Regions from separate parts of the Pantoea vagans genome, predicted to be linked through region 2. Evidence: predicted binding sites of a transcription regulator. Region 2 holds the regulator's gene; each other region holds the start of a gene.
What was found. Region 2 encodes ArgR, which controls arginine synthesis, uptake and breakdown. Its sites were predicted from a motif close to ANTGAATAAAAATACANT; they were not measured.
Positions count from the first base shown of each region.

Region 1: argC (N-acetyl-gamma-glutamyl-phosphate reductase) is a predicted target of ArgR. The motif match lies at 1,387-1,404, and genes of this name have one in related genera.
Region 3: argF (ornithine carbamoyltransferase) is a predicted target of ArgR. The motif match lies at 1,188-1,205, and genes of this name have one in related genera.

Region 1 is NZ_CP011427.1:4,258,782-4,261,055, reverse strand. It holds gene argB (acetylglutamate kinase) at 1-261, opposite strand, end outside; gene argC (N-acetyl-gamma-glutamyl-phosphate reductase) at 277-1,281, opposite strand; gene argE (acetylornithine deacetylase) at 1,451-2,274, shown strand, end outside.
Region 2 is NZ_CP011427.1:250,604-252,877, forward strand. It holds gene LK04_RS01255 (YdgH/BhsA/McbA-like domain containing protein) at 1-93, opposite strand, end outside; gene yhcN (peroxide/acid stress response protein YhcN) at 185-448, opposite strand; gene argR (transcriptional regulator ArgR) at 939-1,409, opposite strand; gene mdh (malate dehydrogenase) at 1,830-2,274, shown strand, end outside.
Region 3 is NZ_CP011427.1:3,499,399-3,501,672, forward strand. It holds gene miaE (tRNA isopentenyl-2-thiomethyl-A-37 hydroxylase MiaE) at 1-583, opposite strand, end outside; gene rraB (ribonuclease E inhibitor RraB) at 644-1,066, opposite strand; gene argF (ornithine carbamoyltransferase) at 1,230-2,237, shown strand.

The DNA.
Region 1 (2,274 bases), 310 kb from region 2:
CAGCGTTTTGTTGGCAGTACCGGCCAGGGCACCGGTAATAATGTCAATCTGATCGGCTGGCGTCACGCGCAATCCGTTCTTCTTTTTCACTGGCAGGGCGAGCTTCTTCATCAGCTCGTCAACCAGGCAACCGCCACCGTGCACAATGATCAGCGGACGCTGATATTCATTACGATACGCCAGCAGGGCATCAAACAGACGGGCCAGCGCTTCTTCGCTATCCAGCAACACGCCACCCAGTTTAATGATCAATGGATTCATTGCAGTTTCCGTCCTTTAAATCAGTGACAGCGTTTCGGGGAAGCCGAAACGAATGTTCAAACACTGAACCGCCTGCGAAGAGGCACCTTTCAGCAGGTTATCTTCCGCCGCCACCACAATCAGGTGCTCGCCTTGCATGGCAAAACCGATATCGCAGAACGGCAAACCGACCACCCCTTTCAGCGCAGGCACGCCTTTGTCATACACGCGCACCAGCGGTTTGTCGTGATAGGCCTTGTGGAAAGCATCGGCGACATCTTGTTGCGTCACACCGGCTTTCAGACGGCAGGTGGTGGTGGATAAAATACCACGCGGGAAGCTGCCCAGATGCGGCGTGAAGATCACTGGCGTTCCCAAATGCGCAACGATTTCAGGGTGATGACGGTGGTTAAACAGCCCATAGGGTTGCAGGCTCACTTCACAGAAGCTGGTGCCAACATTGGCTTTACGCCCTGCACCGCTTACGCCGCTGGTGGCATTGATCACTGGCCACTGTGCATCGTTAAGCAGGCCCGCTTCAACCAGCGGTTTCAATGACAGCTGAGCCGCCGTTGGGTAGCAACCCGGCACGGCGACCAACTGTGCATCTTTAATTTTGTCGTGCTGCCATTCCGCCAGGCCGTAGACCGCTTTGTCCAGCCACTCCTGATGCTGATGGCTGAAACCATAATATTGAGTATAGAAAGCTTCGTCGTTGACGCGGAACGCACCGGAAAGATCGAACACTACGCAACCGGCTTGAAGGAAACCTGGTGCCAGATCGTGGCTGACTTCATGGGCAGTGCAAAGGAACACCACATCGACTTTATCGGCCCATTCTGAGGCATCACTCAACGGCTGCAGTGGCAAATCCACAATGCCTTTCAGCTGCGGATGCAGGTCCGACAGTAATTTTCCGGCATCCGGGCTTTGCGCTGAAACCGCCAAAGCGGTTATGTTCATATGCGGATGGCGATTCAGGTAAGTGGCAAGCTCTACGCCAGCATAACCACTGGCACCAACGATCAGCGTATTCAACATCAGGCTGTATACCTTATTACAGTCACACATTCCGGGTCGCGGCCTTGCCCCGTTGCCCACGATGCCGTTTGCAGAAGATTTCTCTCTTCACATGCAGACGACGTTATTGTATTTTTATTCACTATTAATGCATGAATATTGATACATCCTAACCCAAGGACCGTCAACAGTGAAGACAAAATTACCACCTTTTATCGAACTCTACCGCCAGTTGATTGCCACACCATCGATCAGCGCGACCGACAGCGCCATCGATCAGAGCAATGAAACTTTAATCAATTTACTGGCAGGTTGGTTCCGCGATCTGGGCTTCAGTGTCGAAGTACAACCGGTACCGGGTACGCGCCATAAATTCAACATGCTGGCACGCAGCGGATTAGGTGCGGGCGGCCTGCTGCTGGCGGGTCACACGGACACCGTTCCCTACGATGATGGCCGTTGGACGCGCGATCCCTTTACCTTGACTGAACACGACAACAAGTTATACGGCTTGGGTACGGCGGATATGAAAGGCTTCTTTGCCTTTATTCTGGATGCGTTGCGTGAAGTTGACGTGACTAAACTGAGCAAGCCGCTGTACATCCTTGCGACCGCCGATGAAGAAACCACCATGGCCGGTGCGAAGTATTTTTCGGAATCCACCCAGCTGCGTCCGGACTGCGCCATTATTGGTGAACCGACCTCGCTAAAACCGGTACGTGCTCACAAAGGTCACCTGTCGAATGTGATTCGTATTCAGGGCCAGTCAGGCCACTCCAGCGATCCCGCGCGCGGTGTCAACGCCATCGAACTGATGCATGAGTCCATTACCCAGTTGATGCAGCTGCGTAACACGCTGAAAACGCGTTATAACCACGACGGCTTCGCTATCCCCTACCCGACCATGAACTTTGGTCACATTCACGGGGGTGACGCCGCCAACCGAATTTGCGCCTGCTGCGAATTACATATGGATATTCGTCCGCTGCCGGGCTTAACCCTGAGCGATCTCGA
Region 2 (2,274 bases):
AGCTTGTTCGTTAGAAACCAGACTGGCGGCACTGGCACCGAAAGACAGAACAGAAGCCAGACCCAGAACTGCGATAGCTAATTTGGTTTTCATGATTCACTCTCCTGAAATTTGGTTTGGCAACCTGAGAGGCAAATGCGTCTCAAACGGGTCGCCGTTCACACTGCGTCTTGATTCAGCAAACTTATTTGTAAAGCTCAGCGGTGGCGTGATAGCTGTCGCCAGTATTCGCTTCGATCACACGGTAGGCTTTTGCGCCTTCCTGATCGGCTTTAGCGTTCAGTTGCTCATGGATGTCCATCGGAGAACCACCCACGCCGCTTACGCTAATGGTGCCAGCGGGTTGCAGGTTAGCTGCTTGTTGAGCATTGATAGAATCCGCTGCAAAAGCACCAAATGACAGGGCAGATAGAATGCTCAGGGTTGCGATAGTAGTTTTAACGTTCATGATATTTTTCCTCGTCGTCTATTTTTATCTTTTTCTTTCGTGTGATTTGCATCACGAAAAGAAGTATAGATCTAATCACTCATGAAATTAATATCTGGCTAATAATGTTTGGTTGTTATTCTTTATCCTTATGACGCTTTTTTAGAACTCATGGTTATAAAAAACGCCTGGATCTTAACCATTGACGGTTATTTATTCGTAAAAACAATGATCTGCATCAAATTATCTTTTTGTGCGAAAGATCGTGGTTGATCTCGCTGGCTGGTGCGAATTAAGGAGCTATAACGGCTGAGCACGATATGTAAAGCAGTGTAAAATAGCGCATATAGTTAAGCAGGGGAAAAGGTCGTACCAATATTACTCTGGCTACAGAACACGAGGATCTAAGGTTAACTCATTATTTACAAAAGGATTTGTAACAAGCGGGGCGGGACAGGGGGAAAACAAAGGGGGATGACCAGCAGGTGAGCTGCCGGTCTACAGCAGGGTTTTATAACTCTTGTTCGAATAAAACCAGCACAGCGTCGTGCAACTGTTTTACGGAGAAAGCGCGTGCGGGGGTAATAAAGATGGTGTCATCACCGGCGATAGTCCCGAGGATCCCTTCCGCTTTGCCGAGTGAATCCAGCAGACGCGCTATTAGCTGCGCAGCACCCGGGCTGGTGTGGATCACCACCAGCGCATCGTTGTAATCGATATCCAGCACCAAATTCTTCAGTGGGCTGGTGGTGGTCGGCACGCCCAGTTCAGCGGGCAGGCAATATACCATTTCCATTTTGGCATTGCGGGTGCGCACTGCGCCAAACTTAGTCAGCATACGAGAAACTTTTGACTGATTGATATTTTCGAAGCCGTCTTCCTGCAGCGCCTGTACGATCTCACCTTGAGAACTAAATTTCTCTTCCTTTAATAAGGCCTTGAAGGCTTTGATCAGGTCGTCTTGTTTTGATGGATTTCGCATAAGCTACCAATAAAAGAGGGGTGCGGCAGGCAACAGGCCTACAGCAGATAAATTATTATGCATTTAGATGAATTTTTATGCAATAAGCGTGATGAGAGAATCGCCGCATAATTCTGCGGGGGCGGCATCATACCAGAGATTTGTGTTGCGCCAAAATCGCGGGGTGACGCGCAAAGCGAAGGTTGCAATGTTGTTATAGTATTGAAGTGGTAACAACAATATCGATGATCATTGCCGTCCATAGTTTTCTGGCTGCGATTGTATCATTCAGGCGACTTCTGAAGTGGAGATGTCTCGGGAGCCGATTGCGGCGTAGGTTAATGCGCGACAGGTGTGTCGCTATCGCCTGAGAAGTTGATTAAACTCGTAACCTGATGGATTTTCGGCATATCTCTGCCCCACCTTAATAAGGAGTTCAGGATGAAAGTTGCCGTTCTCGGTGCAGCTGGTGGTATCGGCCAAGCGCTAGCGCTGCTGCTCAAAACTCAATTACCCGCAGGTTCCTCTCTCTCACTTTACGACATTGCTCCGGTGACGCCGGGTGTCGCGGTGGATCTCAGCCATATTCCGACTGCGGTAAAAGTAGAAGGGTTCAGTGGCGAAGATGCGACCCCCGCGCTGCACGGTGCCGATGTGGTGTTGATTTCTGCTGGCGTGGCTCGTAAACCCGGCATGGATCGCGCTGATTTGTTTAACGTCAACGCCGGGATCGTCCGCAATCTGATCGAGCAGGTGGCCAGTACCGCACCGAAAGCGCTGATTGGCGTGATTACCAACCCGGTGAACACTACCGTGGCGATTGCCGCTGAAGTGCTGAAAAAAGCCGGCGTCTATGACAAAAACCGTTTGTTTGGCGTGTCGACGC
Region 3 (2,274 bases), 1.1 Mb from region 2:
ATTTCTGCAGCTGATCATCAAGATACGGCGCCAGGCTGGCAAAACGTTCACAGGAACGCGCTTCGATATACGCGCCGCAAATCAACTTATCCACCAGCGCATCGGGTTCATAGGTGCTGATTTCGCGAATCAATCCTTTGGCGTATCGGCTGGCGGTGGTTTTGCGGTATGGCAAACCGCGTGACTGCATAATCTCCCAGACCTGATAAAAATGATGCAGCTCTTCTTTGATCAACAGCACCATCATCTCGACTAAGTCATCCGCCCACGGCAGTTCGTTACGCACAATGATGCTTTTGGTCAGATTCTTATGCGCATTGATAAAGTTGCTGTCCGGCTCATCGCGATAAATGAAATCTTCATAAGGTTTGAGCCACGCCAGAATGGCATCGCCACTCGGCTTATCGGCCACATACTTACGAATAATAAACACCGCAGTTTGTGCCGCCTTAAGCTCACACACCATGTGATCGGTGAGCAGCAGCGTCAGGTTTTCCGGTTTGCGCGCCTCATCAATCCACGCTTGTGGCGTGCGGCAATGCAGAAAATTATGAATGGGTTCTAACAGGGGAGCGTAGTTCATCGGCGTTCTTTATGCTGGCGGGAGAAGTCAATCAGGGCGGCAGCTGCCGCCCATTAAGGCTTAGTGACGCACACCGTCGTCTTCTTCGTCGTCGATGAAATCACCGTCGTCATCTTCATCTTCGGCGTCTGGATCTTCAAAGTAGGTGCCCCAACCGTCGTAATCGACGTTGAATTTACCCGCCAGATTCACCAGCTGCTCAACCTGCGCATCAATCAGTTCGGCTTTCAGCGCCCCTTCGCTCAGGATGTCCACGCACATCACGGTGCCGCCCTCTTCCAACTCCAGCTCTTCCGGTTCGCTGACCTCAAAGCCCAGTTTGAAAGCTTCCACCGCCACTTTTTCCAGTGAGTCGAAGTTGTTGCAGGAGAGGTGATGCTCGATAGTGTAAAGCGCATCCGGATCGCTGCCGTCCTCCAGCAACTCTTCAATGATCAGGCGGGTTTCTTCGCGCTGTTCTTCCAGCAATGCTTCGTATGCCATGGGCGTGTCCTCAAAATGTTCGGCGTGAATGCAATTATTTTCCCACACTGCCTCGCGCGCCACTACACAAAACAGAAAGTTTCTTAACGCCGGGGTTGAAAATGAATATTCATACGGTTAGATTGAATTTTAATTCATTATTGATCCACATCTGGAGCGCTGTATGAGTCAGCTGTATTCGAGACACTTCCTGAGATTGCTGGATTTCACCCCAGCTGAAATCGCCAACCTGCTCAATCTCGCAGGTGAATTAAAACACGCAAAGAAAAATGCCACTGAAACCCAGTACCTGAAAGGCAAGAATATCGCGCTCATCTTCGAAAAAGACTCGACCCGTACACGATGCTCTTTCGAAGTTGCCGCATACGATCAGGGCGCTAACGTGACTTACCTCGGCCCAAGCGGCAGCCAGATTGGCCATAAAGAATCGATGAAAGACACCGCGCGCGTATTGGGCCGTATGTATGACGGTATCCAGTATCGTGGCTTCGGTCAGGAACTGGTCGAAACCCTGGCAGAGTTTGCCGGTGTCCCTGTGTGGAACGGTTTGACCACCGAATTCCACCCTACGCAGTTGCTGGCCGATTTACTCACCATGCAAGAGCACTTACCGGGTAAACCGCTCAGCGAGATGACGCTGGTGTACGTGGGTGACGCGCGCAATAACATGGGCAACAGCATGCTGGAAGCTGCTGCACTGGTTGGGCTGGATCTGCGTCTGGTGGCACCAAAAGGCTGCTGGCCGGAAGAGCAACTGGTGGAACAGTGCCGCGTGGCGGCGCAGCAAACCGGTGGCAAAATCACGCTGACCGAAGACATTGCCGAAGGCGTGCAAGGTGCGGATTTCATCTACACTGATGTTTGGGTGTCGATGGGCGAAGCCAAATCGGTGTGGGAAGAGCGTATTGCGCTGCTGCGCCCGTATCAGGTGAACAGTGCGATGCTGGCGCTTACCGGCAATCCACAGGTGAAATTTCTGCACTGCCTGCCTGCCTTCCATGATGACCAAACCACCTTGGGCCGTCAGATGGCAGAGCAGTATGGCCTGAATGATGGCATGGAAGTGAGCAACGAGGTGTTTGAGTCAACGCACAGTATCGTGTTCGATCAGGCCGAAAACCGCATGCACACCATCAAAGCGGTGATGGTGGCAACGCTGGGTAAGCCGTAAAAGCAAACGTTTACCCCGTGCGCGATTTCTGCTTGAT